DNA from 3 places in the Streptomyces sp. NPDC044063 genome. Region 3 is predicted to be linked to each of the others. Evidence: riboswitches for the same ligand, from Rfam matches in the RefSeq annotation. Region 3 holds a riboswitch; each other region holds the start of a gene.

Region 1 (6,558 bases), on a different contig from region 3:
ACGCCCCCCGCGCACGCCCCCGGCAACGCCCGTGGTCTGCTGAGCGCGTGGGCCCGAGCGCCCGGAGGAGAGGACCATGACCGCACGTGTGATGTTGATCTCGCCCGCCATCGGCCCAGGACTGCGGGCCGCGCGCTTCGGCGACGACGCCCCGCTCGACGCCGCGGGACTGAGCCGGGCCCGGGCCGCGGCGTCCGGGCTGCCGCGCGCGGACCTCGCCGTCACCGCGCCCGACGCGCGCTGCCGGGACACGGCCGGGGCACTGGGGCTGGCCGGCGCCACGCCGGTGGACGCGCTGCGCGACCTGGACCCGGGCCGCTGGCGCGGCCGTTCGCTGGAGGAGGTGGCGGCGGCCGAGCCGGAGGCGGTGGCCGCGTGGCTCGCGGACCCCGGCGCCGCGCCGCACGGCGGGGAGCCGGTGACCGCCCTCGTCGAGCGGACCGGCGCGTGGCTGGCGGACCGGGCGGCGGAGGACGTCCGGGTGCTGGCCGTGGTGGAACCGGCCGTCGTGCGCGCCGCGTTGACGCACGCGCTGGGGCTCCCGCCCCAGGTCTTCTGGCGCCTGGACGTCGCCCCGCTGACCCTCACCGAGCTCAGCGGCCGGGCCGGCCGCTGGAACCTGCGCTGCGGCCGCCCCCTGGACGCCACCGGCTGACCCGCGCGCGGCGGGCCCTGCGAAGGGAAGGCCGCCGCGCCCGGCCCGGTCCCCGCCCCTCAGCGGGAGCCCGGCGGGCGCGGCGGCGGCTCGCTGCCGGCCGCCGGGGCTACCGCCCGGCGGCCGACTCGGCGCGCACCCGGCGGGCGCCCTCGACCAGGCTCTCCAGAGAGGCGCGCACCTCGGCCCAGCCACGGGTCTTCAGCCCGCAGTCGGGGTTGACCCACAGCCGCTCCGGCGGGATCGCCGACAGACCCTTGCGCAGCAGCGCGGCCACCTCGCCGGCGTCCGGGACGCGCGGGGAGTGGATGTCGTAGACGCCGGGCCCGACCTCGTGCCCGTAGCCGGTGGCGGCGAGTTCGTCCGCGACCCGCATGTGCGAGCGGGCGGCCTCCAGGCTGATGACGTCGGCGTCCAGCTCCTCGATGGCGGCGATGATCTCGCCGAACTCGGCGTAGCACATATGGGTATGGATCTGGGTGTCCGCGCGGACGCCGGACGTGGCCAGCCGGAACGCCTCGGTGGCCCACCCCAGGTAGGCGTCCCGGTCGGCGGCGCGCAGCGGCAGCGTCTCGCGCAGCGCGGGCTCGTCGACCTGGATGACGGCGGTCCCGGCGGCCTCCAGGTCGGCGACCTCGTCGCGCAGGGCGAGGGCGACCTGCCGGGCGGTGTCGGCGAGCGGCTGGTCGTCGCGGACGAAGGACCAGGCGAGCATGGTGACGGGGCCGGTGAGCATGCCCTTGACCGGCCGGTCGGTGAGCTCCTGGGCGTAGGAGGTCCAGGCGACGGTCATGGGCTCGGGCCGGGAGATGTCGCCGGCGAGGACCGGGGGCCGGACGTACCGGGTGCCGTAGGACTGCACCCAGCCGTGCCGGGTGGCCAGATAGCCGGTGAGCCGTTCGGCGAAGTACTGGACCATGTCGTTGCGTTCGGGCTCGCCGTGCACGAGGACGTCGAGCCCGGTCTTCTCCTGGAAGGCCACGACCTCGCGGATCTCGGCCGCGATCCGCTCGTCGTACGCGGCGGCGTCGATCCGGCCGGCGCGCAGGTCGGCGCGGGCGGTGCGCAGCTCGGTCGTCTGCGGGAAGGAACCGATGGTGGTGGTGGGCAGCAGCGGCAGGTTCAGCCGGGCGCGCTGGGCCGCGGAGCGTTCGGCGTAGGGCTGGGGCCGGCGGGTGTCGCCCGGGGTGACGGCGGCCGCGCGGGAGCGGACGGCCGGGTCGCGGGTGAGCGCGGAGGCGGCGCGGGAGGCGCGGGCCGAGCGGTTGGCGGCGAGCCGCGGAGCGATGGTGTCGCTGCCCTCGGTCAGGCCGCGGGCGAGGGTGACCACCTCGTCGGTCTTCTGCCGGGCGAAGGCGAGCCAGCGGGCGACCTGCGGGTCGATGTCGCGTTCGGCCGCCGCGTCCAGGGGGACGTGCAGCAGGGAGCAGGAGGGGGCGACGTCGACCCGGTCGGCGAGGCCGAGCAGGGTGGCGAGGGTGGCCAGCGACCGCTCCAGGTCGTTGATCCAGACGTTGCGGCCGTCGACGACGCCGGCGATCAGGCGCTTGCCCGGCAGGCCGCCGGCGGCCGCGAGGTCGGCGAGGTTGGCGGCCGCGGGTCCGGTGAGGTCCAGGGCCAGGCCCTCGACGGGCGCCTTGGCCAGCACCGGCAGGGCCTCGCCGAGCCGGTCGAAGTAGGAGGCGACGAGCAGCTTGGGGCGGTCGGTGAGGGCGCCCAGGTCGCGGTAGGCGCGGGCGGCGGCGGCGAGGACGGCCGGGGGCTGGTCCTGGACCAGCGCGGGCTCGTCGAGCTGGACCCACTCGGCGCCGGCGGCGCGCAGGTCGGCGAGCACGTCCGCGTAGACGGGCAGCAGCCGGTCCAGGAGGGTGAGCGGCTCGAAGCCGGGCGCGGTGCCGGGGGCGGGCTTGGCCAGCAGGAGGTAGGTGACCGGGCCGACGAGCACGGGCCGCGCCGCGTGGCCCGCCGCCAGGGCCTCGCGGAGTTCGCCGACGGGCTTGGCCGGGTCGGCGGTGAAGACCGTACCGGGGCCCAGTTCGGGCACGAGGTAGTGGTAGTTGGTGTCGAACCACTTGGTCATCTCCAGGGGCGGCACCTCCTGGGTGCCCCGGGCCATGGCGAAGTAGCCGTCGAGGGCGTCCCGTTCGACCAGGGCGCGGTGGCGCTCGGGGACGGCGCCCACCATGACGGTGGTGTCCAGGACGTGGTCGTAGAGCGAGAAGTCGCCGGTGGGCACCTCGTGGACGCCGGCGTCGGCGAGCGCGCGCCAGGCCTCGCGGCGCAGGCCGGCGGCGGTGCGGTGCAGGGCCTCGGCGGTGACGCGGCCCGCCCAGTAGCCCTCGACGGCCTTCTTGAGCTCCCGGCCGGGGCCCTGCCGGGGATAGCCGTGGACGGTGGCCAGGGAGCGCGGGGCGGGGTGCGGGGGCCGCGCGGGGTCATGGGGACGGTCGATTGCCACGGAACTCTCCTTCGCGAGTCGCGGAACGATCCCGGTGACCGGCGGGGGCGCGAAGGAACGGCGAGGCGGGGCACGGCCGCGCGGTGCGCCTGCCTGCCCGTACCCGTCGGCCCGCCCACGAGGCCATCGAGACCGCCGCGTGCGGTCGCACGCGGGCAGCGGCAGGTATTCGGACTCGCGGGCGCGCCGCGTCCGTCGGGGACGGACGGGCACCTACTGGCCGTCGCTTCCCGGGCCGGCGGGCCCAGTGCTGATGACGGCGGTCGTTCCCACTCACCGCTGCGGGGCAGTCCCGGAATCGCACCGGGTTCCCTCTTGCGACGCTCCCGCCTGGCGGACGGGGCGAACCGACTGCGTACCCCAGCCTAGACCTCCAGGATCTTCAGCGGGACCGCCGAACGAGAATTCATGCCCCCGTCGGAAACCTTGATCGGTTGCAATCCCTCTCACATCAGGAGAATCCCCCTCGAGGAGAGGAACGACAACCGTGGAGCTCACCTCCCCCACCTTCCTGATCGTCCTGGTGGTCGTGGCCGTCGCGGTGGCCGGTCTGGTGCTGTGGCTGTGGCCACGGGCGGCACGGAAGGGCCCCCTGGCGTTCGCCGCCCGGCTCGGCATGCTGGTCGTCTGCCAGGTCACCGTCCTGGCCGTCCTGCTCGTCGCCGCGAACAGCGAGTTCGGCTTCTACTCCACCTGGAAGGAGCTCTTCGGCCAGAACTCCCGGAAGCAGGCGCTGCGGCCCGGCTCGGGCAGCACGAAACGGCCGCCGGCCCTGACCGTCAAGGGCCAGGAACCCGTCGGCCTGGGTCCCAGGGCGAAGGCCGGGCAGGTCGACCGCATCGAGATCCTCGGCCCGGTGACCGGGCTGGCCATGGAGGGCTACGCCTACCTCCCGCCCGAGTACTTCCGGAAGGAGCACGAGAAGGACACCTTCCCCGTGATCGTGTCGATCACCGGGCAGCCCGGCCAGTCCCGCAACCTGATCACCAAGGCCAAGGTCCCGCAGGCCGCCTCCACCGCCATGACGCGCAAGGAGATGAGACCGACCATCGTGCTCATGCTGCGCCCCTCGGTGGTGGCCGACCGCGACACCAACTGCACGGACGTGCCCGGCGGTCCGCAGGCGCTGACCTTCTTCACCGAGGACGTCCCCGTCGCCGTCAACGACGTCTACCGCGTCGACAACACCCGTGGCTCCTGGGGCGCGGTGGGCAACTCCACCGGCGGCTACTGCGCGTTGAAGATGGCCATGACCAACCCGTCCCGCTACGGCGCCGCCGCCGGCCTCTCCACCGACCTCTACGCCCGCCAGGACGGCGACACCGGCGACCTCTACGCCGGCAGCAAGCAGATCAGGAACGAGTCCGACCTGACCTGGCGCCTGGAGCACATGCCCCCGCCGCCCGTCTCCCTGCTGCTGGCCGCCAGCGAGAAGGGCGAGGAGAAGTACGCCGCGCAGATGGCCAGGTTCGCGGGCAAGGGCAAGGCCCCGACGAAGATCGAGAAGCTGGTCCGCGAGGAGGGCGGCCACAACTTCGTGACGTGGCGCGACGAGTACCCCGTGGTGCTGCGCTGGCTCGACAAGGAGCTCGCCGCCCGCCGCTGAGAGCCCTACCCGGCTTTTACCTCCGGCCGGGAACGGGATGGCCCACCCCCACGTCCCAGCCAGTGTGGCCCGAACGCGCACGGCCCGGTGTGCCGTACGTACGGGAAGGGGGGCGTACGGCATGGACGCGGAACGAGGGGACGGGCCGCTGGCCGGACGGTACCGGCTCGTCGAACGGCTCGGCCGCGGCGGCATGGGCGTGGTCTGGCTCGCCTACGACCAGGTGCTCGACCGCGAGGTCGCGGTCAAGGAGGTGCTGGCCCCGGAGCACCTGGGCGAGGACTCCGTCAGGATCCTCTACCAGCGGCTGAAGCAGGAGGCCCGGGCGGCGGCCAGGATCCGCCACGACAACGTCATCACCGTGCACGACGTGGTGGAGGAGCGGGGCCGCCCCTGGATCGTGATGGAGTACGTGCGCGGGCGCTCCCTCGCCGACGTACTGGCGGAGGAGGGCCCGCTCCGGCCCCAGGAGGCCGCCCGCATCGGGGGGCTCGTCCTCCAGGCGCTCCGGGCCGCCCACGCGGTCGGGGTGCTGCACCGCGACGTCAAGCCCGCGAACGTCCTGCTGGAGGCCGGCGGCCGGGTGGTGCTCACCGACTTCGGCATCGCCCTGGTCGAGGGCGCGCACACCCTGACCCGCACCGGCGACCTGGTGGGCTCGGCCGAGTACCTGGCCCCCGAGCGGGCCACGGGCCGCCGTCCCGGCATCCCCTCCGACCTGTGGTCCCTGGGCGCCATGCTGTACGTCTCGGTCGAGGCGGTGTCGCCCTTCCGGCGCGGCGACGCGCTCAGCACGCTGCGGGCCGTGGTCGACGAACCCCCTCCCCCGCCGCGGAACGCCGGGCCGCTGGCCCCGCTGCTGGAGGGGCTGCTGCGCAAGGACCCGCGCACCCGGATGGGCTCGGCCGAGGCCGAACAGCTGCTGACGGCCGTGGCGGAGGGACGCCTCACCGAGGTCCCGGTCGCGGGGTACGTGCCGACGGCGCTCAGTACGGTGCCGGCGTCGCTGCCCAGGCCGGTGACGCGACCGTCGGGGCCGTCGGGGGCGCCGTCGGGGGCGCCGTCGGGGCCTTCGTCGTCACCGGCCGCACCATCTTCGCCGGGACCGTCGGGCTCGTCGGGACCGTCGGTGCCGGGGTGGGCGTCGGGCTCGGGGGCGGGTTCGGGGCCGGGGTCAGGTTCGGGTTCGGGGCCGGGGCCGGGATCAGGGTCGGGGTCCCTGCCCGGCGCGGCCGCCGGTACGCCTCCGCCGGGGTACGGGCCCGCCGTGCTGCTGCCCGATCCCGGGCGCCCGGCACCCCCCGGCACCTCCGGGACGGACGGCGGCGGTACGGGCCCGGGGGCGCGGCCCGGCCCGGTGCCCGGGACCGTACCCCTGCCCCCGGACGGGGAGGGGCGGGCGTGGCTGATCGTGGGCGCCGTGCTGGCGCTGGTGCTCGTCCTGGGCGGGACCGTCGCGCTGATCGCCCTGCGCGGCGGGGGCGGCGGGGGCGGCTCGGGGAAGACGCCCGGCGGGGACACCACGCCCACGGCGGGCCCCACCGCCGGGCCCTCCGGGGCCGCGAGCGCCGGGGCGAGCGCGGACCCGGCCGGCACCCCCGCCCGCACACCCGAGGAGACGCCGGCCGCAACGCCGGCGGACCGCACGCCCGCGCCCACCATGACCTGCCCGGGCAACTGGGTCAGCTCGTGCTAGCCGAGACCGCTGTGGGGGAATCGCTGTGAAACGGATACGTGTCGTCGCGTTGCTGGTCGCGTCCGGGCTGCTCGGCAGCGTGGGCCTGGTGGGGTGCGGGAAGGACGACGGGCCGAAGGCGCAGAAGGACATCGCGCTGGAGC
Region 2 (6,558 bases), on a different contig from region 3:
TCCTGGACGTTCTGGAGCTCCATGAAGGAGAAAGGGTTCTCCGAGCCGAAGACCGGGGCGAAGCCCAGGCGCTGCAGACGCTGGTCGGCGACGCACTGGAGGTAGTCGCGCATGGACTCGGTGTTCATGCCCGGCAGACCGTCGCCGCACAGGTCGCGACCGAACTGCAGCTCGGCCTCGACGGCCTCCTTCAGCATGTCGGTGACCTGCTGCTGGAGCTCGTCGTCGAAGAGCTCGGGCTCCTCCTGGCGGACCGTGTCCACGACCTCGAACGCGAAGTTCATGTGCATGGTCTCGTCGCGGAAGACCCAGTTGGTGCCGGTCGCCAGGCCGTGCAGCAGGCCGCGGCTGCGGAACCAGTACACGTAGGCGAAGGCGCCGTAGAAGAACAGGCCCTCGATGCAGGCCGCGAAGCAGATCAGGTTGAGCAGGAAGCGACGGCGGTCGGCCTTCGTCTCCAGAGCGTCGATCTTCTCGACCTCGTTGATCCACTTGAAGCAGAACTGCGCCTTGTCGCGGATGGAGGGGATGTTCTCCACGGCCGCGAACGCCGCGGCGCGCTCCTCCGGGTCGGGCAGGTAGGTGTCGAGCAGCGTCAGATAGAACTGGACGTGCACGGCCTCCTCGAACAGCTGCCGCGACAGGTACAGGCGCGCCTCGGGCGAGTTGATGTGCTTGTACAGCGTCAGCACGAGGTTGTTCGCCACGATCGAGTCACCGGTCGCGAAGAACGCGACCAGGCGGCCGATCATGTGCTGCTCACCCGGGGACAGCTTGGCGAGGTCGGCGACGTCCGAGTGGAGGTCGACCTCCTCGACGGTCCAGGTGTTCTTGATCGCGTCGCGGTAGCGGTCGTAGAAGTCCGGGTACCGCATGGGGCGCAGCGTCAGCTCGAAGCCGGGGTCGAGCAGGTTCTTCTGGCGTTCGGTGGACATTACTGGCAAGCCTCGCAGGACTCGGGGTTCTCAAGGGAGCAGGCGATGGCGTCCGCGTCGGGCGCGGCCTGCTGCACCGGGATCGTGGCGGGGGCGGCCGCACCGCCGGACGCCGCGCGGGCGATCCGGGTGGCCGGGCGGGAGCGCAGGTAGTACGTCGTCTTGATGCCCTGCTTCCAGGCGTACGCGTACATCGAGCTGAGCTTGCCGATGGTGGGCGAGGCCATGAAGAGGTTCAGCGACTGGCTCTGGTCGAGGTACGGCGTACGGGCCGCGGCCATGTCGATCAGGGCGCGCTGCGGGATCTCCCAGGCGGTGCGGTACAGGTCGCGGACCTCCTGCGGGATCCACTTCATGTCCTGGATCGAACCGTTGGCGTCGGTCATGGCGTCACGGGTGGTGCGGTCCCACACGCCGAGCTTCTTGAGGTCGTCCACCAGGTAGGTGTTGACCTGAAGGAACTCGCCCGAGAGCGTCTCGCGCTTGAACAGGTTGGACACCTGCGGCTCGATGCACTCGTAGACGCCCGCGATGGACGCGATGGTGGCCGTCGGGGCGATCGCCAGCAGCAGCGAGTTGCGCATGCCGACCGCGGCGATCCGGGCGCGCAGCGCCTCCCAGCGGTCCTCCCACGCCGCGACGGCGTTGGGGTAGTGGTCCGGGTGCAGCACACCGCGGGCGGTGCGGGTCGCCTCCCAGGCCGGGTGCGGGCCGTGGCGCTCGGCGAGGTCGGCGGAGGCCTCGTACGCCGCGAGCATGATCCGCTCGGAGATCTTGGTGGAAAGGGCCTTCGCCTCGGCCGAGTCGAAGGGCAGGCGCAGGCGGAAGAAGACGTCCTGCAGGCCCATCAGGCCCAGGCCCACCGGGCGCCAGCGGCTGTTGGAGCTGCCGGCCTGCTCGGTCGGGTAGAAGTTGATGTCCACGACGCGGTCGAGGAAGGTGACGGCCGTGCGGACCGTGCGGTCCAGCTTCGCCCAGTCCATCTCGCCGTCGGCGCCCAGGTGCTGCGCCAGGTTGACGGAGCCCAGGTTGCAGACCGCGGTCTCGCCGTCGTTCGTGACCTCGAGGATCTCGGTGCAGAGGTTCGAGGAGTGGACGACCGCGCCCTTCTCCGCCGTCTGGTTGGCGGTGCGGTTGGCGGCGTCCTTGAAGGTCATCCAGCCGTTGCCGGTCTGCGCGAGGGTGCGCATCATGCGGGCGTAGAGCACCCGGGCCGGGATGGTCTTGACGGCCTTGCCCGCGGCCTCGTAGGCGCGGTAGGCGGCGTCGAACTCGTCGCCGTAGAGGTCCACCAGGTCCGGCGTGTCGGCGGGGGAGAACAGCGACCAGTCGGCGTCGGTCTCCACACGGCGCATGAACTCGTCCGGGATCCAGTGCGCGATGTTGAGGTTGTGGGTGCGGCGGGCCTCCTCACCGGTGTTGTCGCGGAGCTCCAGGAACTCCTCGATGTCGGCGTGCCAGGTCTCCAGGTAGACGCAGGCCGCGCCCTTGCGGCGGCCGCCCTGGTTGACCGCGGCGACGGAGGCGTCGAGGGTGCGCAGGAACGGCACGATGCCGTTGGAGTGGCCGTTGGTGCCCCGGATCAGCGAGCCGCGGGAGCGGATGCGCGAGTAGGACAGGCCGATGCCGCCCGCGTGCTTCGACAGGCGCGCCACCTGGTGGTAGCGGTCGTAGATCGAGTCCAGCTCGTCCAGCGGCGAGTCCAGCAGGTAGCAGGACGACATCTGCGGGTGGCGGGTGCCGGAGTTGAAGAGCGTGGGGGAGGAGGGCAGGTAGGAGAGCGTGCTGGTGAGCCCGTAGAGCTCGGCGACGTCGTCCAGGGCCCGGGTGGAGTGGTCCTCGGCCAGGCCGCAGGCCACGCGCAGCAGGAAGTGCTGCGGGGTCTCGATCACGTTGCGGGTGATCGGGTGGCGCAGCAGGTAGCGGCTGTGCAGGGTGCGCAGACCGAAGTAGCCGAAGCGGTCGTCGGCGCCGTCGATCAGCGCCTTCTCGACCAGTGCGTCCAGGCGCTCGGCGTGCTCCTCGACGAACGCGGCGGTCTCGTCCGCGATCAGGCCCTCGCGGTGGCCGACGGCGACCGAGGCGGAGAAGGAGGTGGCACCCTCGCCGGCCGCCTCGTCGGCGATGGCGCGGGTGAGCAGCCGGGCGGCGAGCCGGGAGTACTCCGGCTCCTCGGCGATCAGACCGGCGGCGGCCTCGGTGGCGAGGGAGCGCAGCTCCGCCTCGTCCGAGGCGGCGCTGCGGCCGCGCAGCGCGGCGGCGGCGACCTTGCCAGGGTCGGTGGCGGGAAGGTCGGCGGTGAGGTCGGTCAGGGTGCGCAGCAGCGCGGTCCCCGGACCGGCGGTCGCTTCCGCGTTCTCTGAGACCGGATCGGCGGGCGCGATGGTCACGTGTGGCTCTCCCTCGCTCGGCTGGGTGGGCCGGGCGGGAGCGCGCGACGGTCGCGTACGGGCATGCCGCTTGCACCAGGGCATGCCACGTAGGCGTCCGTCGGCCCAACCCGCGAGGCCCGGACGAATTCAATGCCCATAGCCGAGCCCAGGGCAGGCTCGGTGGAGGGCTTGCTGTCGGCAGGTCCTCGGACTTCAGGTGCGCTGGGTATATGCGCACACATACACCGTTGCGGGACAGTTCCGGATTTCCACCGGATTCCCCTGCGACGACAGCGGAGACGAGCATACATCTAGTGCCGCCCCTCGTACGCGCCCCCACATGTTGTGTCGTCCCGTCATGGAGTGGTTGCGGAATGTGCTATCGGGGTGGCCTGGCGGGCCCATGGGAAAGGGCCGCCACGCCCCCTGGACGGGGGTGTGACGGCCCTGTGGGACCGGGTCGGGTCAGTGGCCTCCGGGGGCTCCCACGGTGGCCGGGGGGAGGTCCGTACGGACGCCCGGGTCGCCGGCGTCGGCGGTGTAGTCGGAGGGGCTGGTCTCGTCCAGGCCCTCGGGTGCCTTCAGGGCCCGGAGGACGACCGTCGCCACGATGACGACGATCACATTGAGGACGAACGCGGTGAGGCCGATGTAGCCCTTCTCCCCGATGAGGGGGATGAGGTTGGTGTTCCCGAAGTGGGACTGGGTGGCGCTCGGCGTCTCGTACGCCCGCCAGGTGCCGTAGATCATTCCGGCCGCCCAGCCGGCCAGCAGCGCCCAGCGGTGGAACCAGCGGGTGAAGAGTCCGCCGACGAGGGCGGGCACGGTCTGCAGGATCCAGATGCCGCCGAGCAGCTGGAAGTTGATGGCGACCGTTTTGTCCATGGTGAGGACGAAAGCGAGCGCTCCGACCTTGACGAGCAGGGAGGCGAGCTTCGACACCTTCGCCTCGTGTTCGGGCGAGGCGTCCGGTTTGATGAAGTCCTTGTAGATGTTGCGGGTGAACAGATTCGCGGCCGCGATCGACATGATCGCCGCCGGGACGAGCGCCCCGATGCCGATCGCGGCGAAGGCGACGCCCGTGAACCAGTCAGGGAACATGTCCTCGAAGAGCTGAGGGATGGCCAGTTGCCCGTTCTTGACCTTCACCCCGGCGGCGAGCGCCATGAAGCCGAGCATCGCCAGCAGTCCCAGCATCAGGGAGTACAGGGGGAGGATCGTGGTGTTGCGGCGGATCACGTTGCGGCTCTTGCCGGAGAGCACCGCCGTGACCGAGTGCGGGTAGAGGAAGAGGGCCATCGCGGAGCCCAGCGCGAGGGTCGCGTACGCCCACTGCGCCTGCGGTCCGGTGACGAGCGAGCCGCGCGGTTTGCCGGTCGCCGGATTCTCGACCGCGAACGCCTGGCCGGCCTTGTGGAAGATCTCGCCGAAGCCGCCCAGCCGGATCGGGATGTAGATGACCGCGACGATGATCACTATGTAGATCAGCGCGTCCTTGACGAACGCGATCAGCGCCGGCGCCCGCAGCCCGGAGGAGTAGGTGTAGGCCGCGAGCACGCCGAAGGCGATCAGCAGGGGCAGGTCCTTCACGAACCAGTTGGTGTTCTCGCCGCCGCCGACCCCCAGCACGTCCAGGACGGCCTGGATGCCGACCAGCTGGAGGGCTATGTACGGCATGGTGGCGAGGATGCCGGTCAGGGCGAGCACCAGGGACAGGGTCTTGGAACCGAACCGCCCCCGGACGAAGTCCGACGAGGTGATGTACCCGTGCTTGTGCGCCACCGACCACAGGCGGGGCAGGAAGGTGAAGACGAGCGGGTAGCAGAGGATCGTGTAGGGCACCGCGAAGAAGCCCGCGGCGCCGCCCGCGTAGATGGCCGCCGGGACGGCCACGAAGGTGTACGCGGTGTACAGGTCGCCGCCGAGCAGGAACCAGGTGACCCAGGTGCCGAACGAGCGCCCGCCCAGTCCCCATTCGTCGAGACTGTCCGCGTTCTCCGCCCGGCGCCACTTCGACGCCATGAAGCCCATGACCGTCACGGCCAGGAAGAAGAACACGAACACGGCGAGTGCCACGCCGTTCACGCCGTCCTTCATCGCCCCTCACCTCCCCGGCGCGCACGCTCGTGCCGGCGGACGATGACGTAGGCGATCACCGTCAGCAGGGTCGAGACGGGCACCCACAGCATCTGGTACCAGTAGAAGAACGGAATGCCGGCGACGGTGGGTGTGACCCGGGAATAGGAGCCGACCCACAGCATGGCCGCGAAGGGTAACGCCAGGCACACCCCGGCGATGATCAGCGGCACGGTCACGACCGGCCTGCGGGAGCCCTCTGCGGGCCGCTCGGGTGGTTCCGACATGCGGTGATCTCCGTTCCCCTGTGCGTACGCATGCGTAATGCGCTGGAATCTAGGGGAGGCGCCCTCCGGACGTCACCCCCTATCCGCATATCGGAACGGCAATGCCGACGGTCCGTCAGGTTGCCGCGAGAGGAAGCGGAATGGGGTCATATCAAAGGGAAGTAAAGAGTCCGTTTGGCGGCTGAGGCGCGTGTGTGCCGCGTCACGGTGGTGAATGCCGCAGTGTGCGCCCCAAGTACCCAACCGCGAGCCCTATTTGATGAAATATTTACCTGTCATCGAAGGGTAACGTGCAGGTAAAGTGACTGTCTCGTCCGCCGGGCACCCTTGGTCGCACGGCGGCCGGCGTGCCCATGCTCCGGCACGCCGACACCCGTAATGCTGACTTGAACACACCGCGCCCCGAACGGGGAACCCATGGGGCGCAGGAGGCAGGCCAACATGAAGTCGCTCATCGACAACGCCCGATCGTTCGCAACGCACGTGGCCGAGAACGCCGAGAGCTTCCGGGCTTTCGAAGCCGGTCAGTCGCCGGAGACCCTGTTCATCACCTGCTCCGACTCGCGCGTCGTGCCCTCGCTCATCACCGGAGCGCGCCCGGGCGAACTCTTCGAGCTCCGTACCGCGGGCAATATCGTCCCCGTGTACCGCAGCGACCACCCCGCGGGTGAGACCGCGACCATCGAGTACGCGGTCCGCGTCCTGGGTGTCCGCGACATCGTCGTCTGCGGGCACTCCCACTGCGGCGCCGTGAGCGCCGTCGCCCGGGGGGACGACCTCTCCTCCGCACCCGCCGTCCAGGGCTGGCTCGACCACGCCGTGCCGGCCGACGCCCACACCCGCACCGCCGGCGCGGACTCGCCCGACATGGCCGACGCCGTCCAGGCC
Region 3 (6,558 bases):
GTCGATGTCGCCGACGACGACCACGGGCAGCCGGGCCGCCCGGGCGAGGCCCATGTTGACGATGTCGCTGCGCCGCAGGTTGATCTCCGCCGGGCTGCCCGCGCCCTCGCAGACGACCGCGTCGTGCGTACGCCGCAGCTCCTCCAGGCACTCGGTCACCGTGTCGAACAGCTGCTCCTGGCGGCCCGCGTGGTAGCCGCGCGCGCTGAGCTCACCCACCGGCCTGCCCATCAGGACGACCTGGCTGCTGCGGTCCCCGCCGGGCTTGAGGAGCACCGGGTTCATCAGCGCGCTGGGCTCGACGCGCGCGGCCGCGGCCTGCATGGCCTGGGCCCGCCCGATCTCCGCGCCCTCGCGCGTCACATACGAGTTGAGCGACATGTTCTGCGCCTTGAAGGGCGCGACCTTGACGCCCTTGCGGACCAGCCAGCGGCAGATGCCGGCGGTCACCACGCTCTTGCCCGCGTCGGAGGTGGTGCCGGCCACCAGCAGGCCCCCGCCCCTCCCGGTCGTCACCGACACCGCCTCCTCCTTGTCGCGGCCGCCACGGCCGCCCTCGTCACCAATGCCGTCGTCAGGGCGAGCGCCGAGACCCGGCGCGAGAGCGCGACGGCGCGCTCGATGTCCGCCACCTCGACCGGCCGGTTCTCCGCGCCCAGGACGGGGCGGTGCTCGACGCGACCGGCGTAGGCGAGGGTGCCGCCCAGCCGTACCCCGAGGGCCCCGGCGAAGGCGGCCTCGACCGGCCCGGCGTTGGGGCTGGGGTGGCGGGAGGCGTCTCGGCGGGCGACGCGCAGGGCGCCGCGCGGGTCGGGGCCGGCGAGGACGGCGAGGGCCGCGGTGAGCCGGGCGCCGGGCCAGCCGGCGACGTCGTCCAGGCGGGCGGAGGCCCAGCCGAACCGGCGGTAGCGGGGGGACTTGTGGCCCACCATCGCGTCCAGGGTGTTCACCGCCCGGAAGCCGGCCAGTCCGGGGACGCCGCCGAGCGCGCCCCACACCAGCGCGCCCACGACGGCGTCGGAGGTGTTCTCGGCGACGGATTCCACGACGGCGCGCGCGATCTGCCGCTCGTCCAGGGACTGCGGGTCGCGGCCGCACAGGTGGGGCAGCCGCGCGCGGGCGGCGGCGAGGTCGCCGGCGGCGAGCGCCCCGCCGACGGCGCGGGCCTCGCGCCCCAGCGAGGTGCCGCCGAGCACGGCCCAGGTGGTGGCGGCGGTCAGGGCGACGCGGGCGGCGCGGGAGGGGCGTACGGCGCGGGTCAGCAGGGCGGCTCCGGCAATGGTGCCGCCCGCGCACACCAGGGTGTGGAGGGCGCCGGCGCCGCGGTGGTCGCGCCACAGGCGCTGTTCGACGGCGTGCGCGGCGCGTCCGAAGGCGGCCACGGGGTGGCCGCGGCGGGGGTCGCCGAGCAGGAGGTCGCCGGTGAAGCCGAGCGCGGCACCGCACGCGAAGCCGAGGTGGTCGGCGCGCATCGGCTCAGACCGCCGTCGCGCCTCGGAGGTGGGTGCGTCGTGGGGCGGGGGGTGTGCGGCCGGGCATGGCGATGTGTCCTCACTCAGGGTCCGCGCCCTGGCTCGACGTGACCGGCGACCAGAGTCTCCTGGCTCCCGGATCGGCGTCGCTCCGGCCTTCCAGCCCGCGGGCGGGCCGTGGCCCTCGGTGGAGGACGCTCCCCGGTGACAGTGGCGGGACCGCGCCGGATTCGCACCGGCTTCCTCTGCTGTCGCCGTTTGGCTCCGGAAGTCCACCACGGCCCGGGAAGGGCAGTCAACTCACAGCTGACCTGCGGCCTTCCCGGGCCGTGGGGGAGGTATGCGTGGATGTCGACGGCGCCCGGGGGCGCCGCCGGGCGCTCAGGAGACGATGAGGAAGATGCCGTATCCGACGGCCGCCGCGCACGCCGCGAAGCAGGCGTACGCGCCGGTGCGCGCGAGTGCGTTGGGAGCGACGGGCGCGGCGACGGTGCCGTCCGGCTGCTCCTGGGGCTTGCGGGGCGCGGTGCCGACGATGCCGAGGGTGAAGAGGCCGACGAGTCCGACGGTCACGACGAGGCTGACGCCGAAGACCTGGCCGAGGGCTTCCCAGTTGATCTGCATGACGGGGTTCCTTGGTTCCTTAGCTCGTCGCCGGGGCGGGGGCGGCGGGGGCGGCGGAGGAGGCGGTCGCCGGGGCGGCGGCCAGGGGGCCGGCCGGCGGCGGGGCGACGGCCTGGAGCGCGGCGGTGATGACACCGGCGGGCTCGAGCGGCTCGGCGTCCACGCCCTGCGGCTGGTTGAGGTCGTTGACGTTGTCGTGCGTCACCGGCTTGCGGCGCGAGGCCAGCCAGATCGCGCCGGACACGCCGAGGCCGAGGACGGCGACCGCGGTCACGCCCCAGTCGCCCTGGTCGGCGAGGAGGGCGGCGCCACCGGCGACCAGACCCGCGGCGGGCAGGGTCAGGCCCCAGGCCATGACCATGCGGCCGGCGGTCGACCAGCGCACCACGCCGCCCTTGCGGCCGAGGCCGGCGCCCATGATCGAGCCGGAGCAGACCTGGGTGGTGGAGAGCGCGAAGCCGATGTGCGAGGAGGCGAGGATGACGGTCGCGGCGCCGGTCTGGGCGGCGAAGCCCTGGGCGGGCTTGATGTCGGTCAGGCCCTTGCCGAGCGTCTGGATGATGCGCCAGCCGCCGAGGTACGTACCGAGCGCGATGGCCAGGCCCGCGGAGACGATGACCCACATGGGCGGGTCGGAGTGCGGGGCGATGACGCCGCCGGCGACCAGCGCGAGGGTGATCACACCCATGGTCTTCTGGGCGTCGTTGGTGCCGTGGGCGAGGGAGACCAGGGCGGCCGAGGCGATCTGCCCGGCGCGGTAGCCCTTGGCGGTCTCCTGCTCGTCGCGGCCCCGGGCGAGGCGGTAGGTGAGCCGGGTCGCGCACCAGGCGGCGATGCCGGCGACCAGCGGCGCGGCGACGGCCGGGATGAGGACCTTCATCACGACCTTGTCGGTGTTGACCGCGTCGAAGCCGACGGCGACGACCGTCGCGCCGATCAGACCGCCGAAGAGGGCGTGCGAGGAGCTGGAGGGGAGGCCCGCGAGCCAGGTCAGCAGGTTCCAGACGATCGCGCCGACGAGCCCGGCGAAGATCACTTCCGGCCTGATGCCCGCGGTCTCGTCGATGATCCCGCCGGAGATCGTCTTGGCGACCTCCACGGACAGGAACGCGCCGACGAGGTTGAGCACGGCCGACATGGCCACGGCCACCTTGGGCTTGAGGGCCCCGGTGGAGATGGTGGTGGCCATGGCGTTGGCCGTGTCGTGGAAGCCGTTCGTAAAGTCGAACACCAAGGCCGTGACGATCACGATCCCGATGAGAAGCGTGATGTTTTCCATTCACCCAGGCAATCAGCTCGATGGTCAGTACGCGGCGACCGTAGGGATCCAGGGTGAACGGAAGGTGAACGGGATCGGATCGATCCCCGACGCGAACCGGAGGCGAGCACCGATGAGTCCGCACGAAGAGATCCACGGGAGCGCACGCGCGAGCGCCGGAACCGGCGACGACCCAAGGCGCGTCTGGGCGGAGGTGGTGGCCACCGCCCGCCGCACCACCACCGACGGACTTGTCGTGGGCACCTCCGGGAACGTCTCGGCCCGGGCCGGGGACGTGGTGCTCGTCACTCCCAGCGGCGTCCCCTACGACCGGCTCGGCCCCGGCGACATCACCGGCGTCGACCTCTCCGGCCGTCAGGTGATCGGCGAGCTGACCCCCACCAGCGAGCTGCCCATGCACCTCGCCGTCTACCGCGCCACCGACGCCGCCGCGATCGTGCACACCCACGCGGTGCACGCCACCGCCGTCTCCACCCTCGTCACCGAGCTCCCCCTGATCCACTACATGGCCGCGGCGCTCGGCGGGCCGGTCCGGGTGGCCCCCTACGCCCTCTACGGCAGCGACGAGCTGGCCGGCCACGTCCTGGACGCCCTGGAGGGCCGCACCGGCTGCCTGCTGGGCAACCACGGCACCCTCACCCACGGCGCCACCCTGGAGCAGGCCTACGACCGCACCGCCCAGCTGGAGTGGATGTGCGGGGTCTGGCTCGCCGCCTCCGGCGTCCCCGGCCTCGCGCCCGCCCTGCTCACCCCCGCCGACCTCGACGCGACGGCCGCCAAGCTGCGCGGCTACGGGCAGCGGCCCGCCTGACCCGGCGCGCGGACCCCGGCCCGCCTGACCCGGCGCGTTCGACCCCGGCCCGCCGGCGCGAGGACCCGGCCCGGGCGCGCCCACTGGCCCGAGCCGGGGCCCGAGCCCACACTGGGAGTGATGGGCCTGCGCCAGGCGGCGGCGGTGACCGCCACCACTCTGATCGGTGCCGGAGCGGCCGCGGTGGCGGCCGGCCGGTACGCCGGCGACGCCGCCCTGAGGACCGGGCCCGGTCACCCGACGCCGGGCGAGCCGCGGATCGCCGTCCACGACACCGGGCCCGGCACCGTCACCCTCACCCGCACCCCCGCCACCCTGCGCCGCGGCACCTACGGGCTGGCCGGGCGCGGGCTGCACGCCGTCGTCGGGGACGTGGTGGCCGACGTCTCCCACCCCCACCAGTGCGTCGTGCGGAGCCTGGAGCACATCGCCCACGGCGGCCCGGCCCGGGGCGACCACGTCTGGCTGACGCCCGGCCTCCACACCGGTGACCCGCTCGACGCGCTGGGCATCGCCCACACCGACGTCCTGGTGCCCGGCGAGCTCGGCCACCTGCCCGCCTGGTTCGTGCCCGCCGCCCGCGACACCTGGGTCGTCGCCCTCCACGGCCTGGGCACCACCCGCGAGCACACCCTGAACGTCCTGCCCTTCCTGCACCGGCAGCGGCTCCCCGTCCTCGCCCTCTCCTACCGGGGCGACCCCGGGGCACCCCGCCCGGCGCACGGAATCAGCCACTTCGGTGCCCGGGAGTGGCGGGATGTCGACGCCGCCCTCCGCTACGCCCTGCGCAACGGCGCCCGCCGCGTCGTCCTGCTCGGCTGGTCCACCGGCGCCACCATGGCCCTGCTCGCCGCCCAGGAGTCCGCGCTGCGCGAGCACGTCTGCGGCCTCGTCCTGGACTCCCCGGTGCTCGACTGGCCCGCCGCGCTGCGCGCCCTCGCGGCCCACCGCGTCCCGGCGCCGCTCATTCCGCTTGCGGTCCGGGCGACCGAGGGCCGGATCGGTCTCGCCCCCGGCGCCCTGCTGTCCGCCGCCGACCCCGCCCTGCTGACCGTCCCCACCCTCCTGGCGCACGGCACCGACGACCCCATCGCGCCGCCCGCCCGCTCCCGCGAACTCGCCGCGGCACGGCCCGAGCTCGTCACCCTGCGCCTGGTGCGCGGAGCCGGTCACGCGGCGTCCTGGAACGCCGGCCCGGCCGGCTACGAGGAGGCCCTGCGGCGCTTCCTGATCCCCCTGATGTGACCCGCGCGCCCGGTGGCGCGCGCCCTGCCTGCGACTTCCCCCCATGGGGTGCGCGCGGCCGGATAGTTGATTCCGATTGGGTTTTCGGAGCGTGAACGGCAAGACTGCTCCTGTGACGTCCCGTACTCCGCGCGACTCCCGGCTCAGACTCGTCCCCCGACAGCCGATCGCCGCCGCCCGCCGGGCCGTGGCGAACCGAGGCTCCCGCCCGGCGCCGCGACCGCCCGCAGGCATCCCGGCCCGGCCGGAACTGGCCCGGCAGGCCAGAGCCGGACTGGCCGGCGCGGTCCGGCTGGCCCGCTGGGCCGCCGAGGAGCGCTCCCGCGGCGGCGGGTTGTGCGACGAGACCGTCGAGCGGGCCGCCGCCGCCCTGGGTCTGACGACGGGCCAGGTGCGCTCCGACTGGGACCGCGCCCGCCTCGCCGGGCTCCTGGAGCTCCACGACGGCGTCGCCCGCCCCGGCTGGCGGCTGCAGGCCTGGGACCGCGACGACAGTGCCGTCCTGCGCGGCTGGGTCGCCCTCTTCGACGCCTGGTCGCTGGCCCACCCCGAGCCCGTCGGCACGGACCCCACCATCGCCGCCGAGGTCGTCGAGGCCGCCCCCCAGCTGCTGTCCGTCATGCACCTGTCGGCAGGGCCGGTCTCCGTCGCCATGCTGCTGGACCTGCTCCAGCAGCGCGTCGCCGAGATCCGCGCCGAGCGCTGCGAGGTCCCCTACGGCACCCAGCCGCCCCCGCCCCCCGTCCCGGCCGCCGGGGACCCGCTGCCCGAGCTCCTCGACTGGGCCCTGCGCGGCCTGGCCTCGGTGGGCGCGCTCGGCATGCGGGGCGACGCCGGCCCGCGCGCCGAGGCCGTGCTGACCCCGCTGGGCAACTGGGCGGTGTGGGTCAAGCTCGAACAGATCTGCGTCGCCGCGCAGAGCCCCGCCGGCAACATCGAGCTGTCCGCCGAGGCCATGCTGCGCGGCTGCGCCGACCTCACCCCCGGCCCGGCCCGCGCCGAGTACCGCGCCTGGCTGGCCGCCCGGCCGGTGCGCAGCGCCGTCGCCGAGCTGCTGGACGCCGCCCGGGCCGACGACGCCATGGTCCGCGGCCTGGCCTTCGAGGCCCTGCGCGCCGTCGGCGCCC

The links. A riboswitch is a leader RNA that binds a small molecule or an ion and turns the genes downstream of it on or off. The one in region 3 is predicted to bind cobalamin.
Region 1: another riboswitch for cobalamin. It lies ahead of metE (5-methyltetrahydropteroyltriglutamate--homocysteine S-methyltransferase); the one in region 3 lies ahead of AC07BS_RS31265 (cobalamin biosynthesis protein).
Region 2: another riboswitch for cobalamin. It lies ahead of AC07BS_RS15680 (ribonucleoside-diphosphate reductase subunit alpha); the one in region 3 lies ahead of AC07BS_RS31265 (cobalamin biosynthesis protein).

What each region holds. Positions count from the first base shown of each region.
Region 1 is NZ_JBWKFM010000004.1:135,644-142,201, reverse strand. It holds gene AC07BS_RS07460 (histidine phosphatase family protein) at 77-655, shown strand; gene metE (5-methyltetrahydropteroyltriglutamate--homocysteine S-methyltransferase) at 765-3,113, opposite strand; cobalamin riboswitch at 3,257-3,481, opposite strand; gene AC07BS_RS07450 (alpha/beta hydrolase) at 3,601-4,719, shown strand; gene AC07BS_RS07445 (serine/threonine-protein kinase) at 4,841-6,415, shown strand; gene AC07BS_RS07440 (DUF6777 domain-containing protein) at 6,441-6,558, shown strand, end outside.
Region 2 is NZ_JBWKFM010000011.1:35,172-41,729, forward strand. It holds gene AC07BS_RS15675 (ribonucleotide-diphosphate reductase subunit beta) at 1-935, opposite strand, end outside; gene AC07BS_RS15680 (ribonucleoside-diphosphate reductase subunit alpha) at 935-3,325, opposite strand; adenosylcobalamin-variant (AdoCbl-variant) riboswitch at 3,500-3,601, opposite strand; gene mctP (monocarboxylate uptake permease MctP) at 3,773-5,404, opposite strand; gene AC07BS_RS15690 (DUF3311 domain-containing protein) at 5,401-5,670, opposite strand; gene AC07BS_RS15695 (carbonic anhydrase) at 6,112-6,558, shown strand, end outside.
Region 3 is NZ_JBWKFM010000037.1:45,850-52,407, reverse strand. It holds gene AC07BS_RS31270 (cobyric acid synthase) at 1-516, opposite strand, end outside; gene AC07BS_RS31265 (cobalamin biosynthesis protein) at 513-1,472, opposite strand; cobalamin riboswitch at 1,595-1,717, opposite strand; gene AC07BS_RS31260 (hypothetical protein) at 1,854-2,096, opposite strand; gene AC07BS_RS31255 (inorganic phosphate transporter) at 2,116-3,375, opposite strand; gene AC07BS_RS31250 (class II aldolase/adducin family protein) at 3,488-4,186, shown strand; gene AC07BS_RS31245 (alpha/beta hydrolase) at 4,307-5,431, shown strand; gene AC07BS_RS31240 (hypothetical protein) at 5,544-6,558, shown strand, end outside.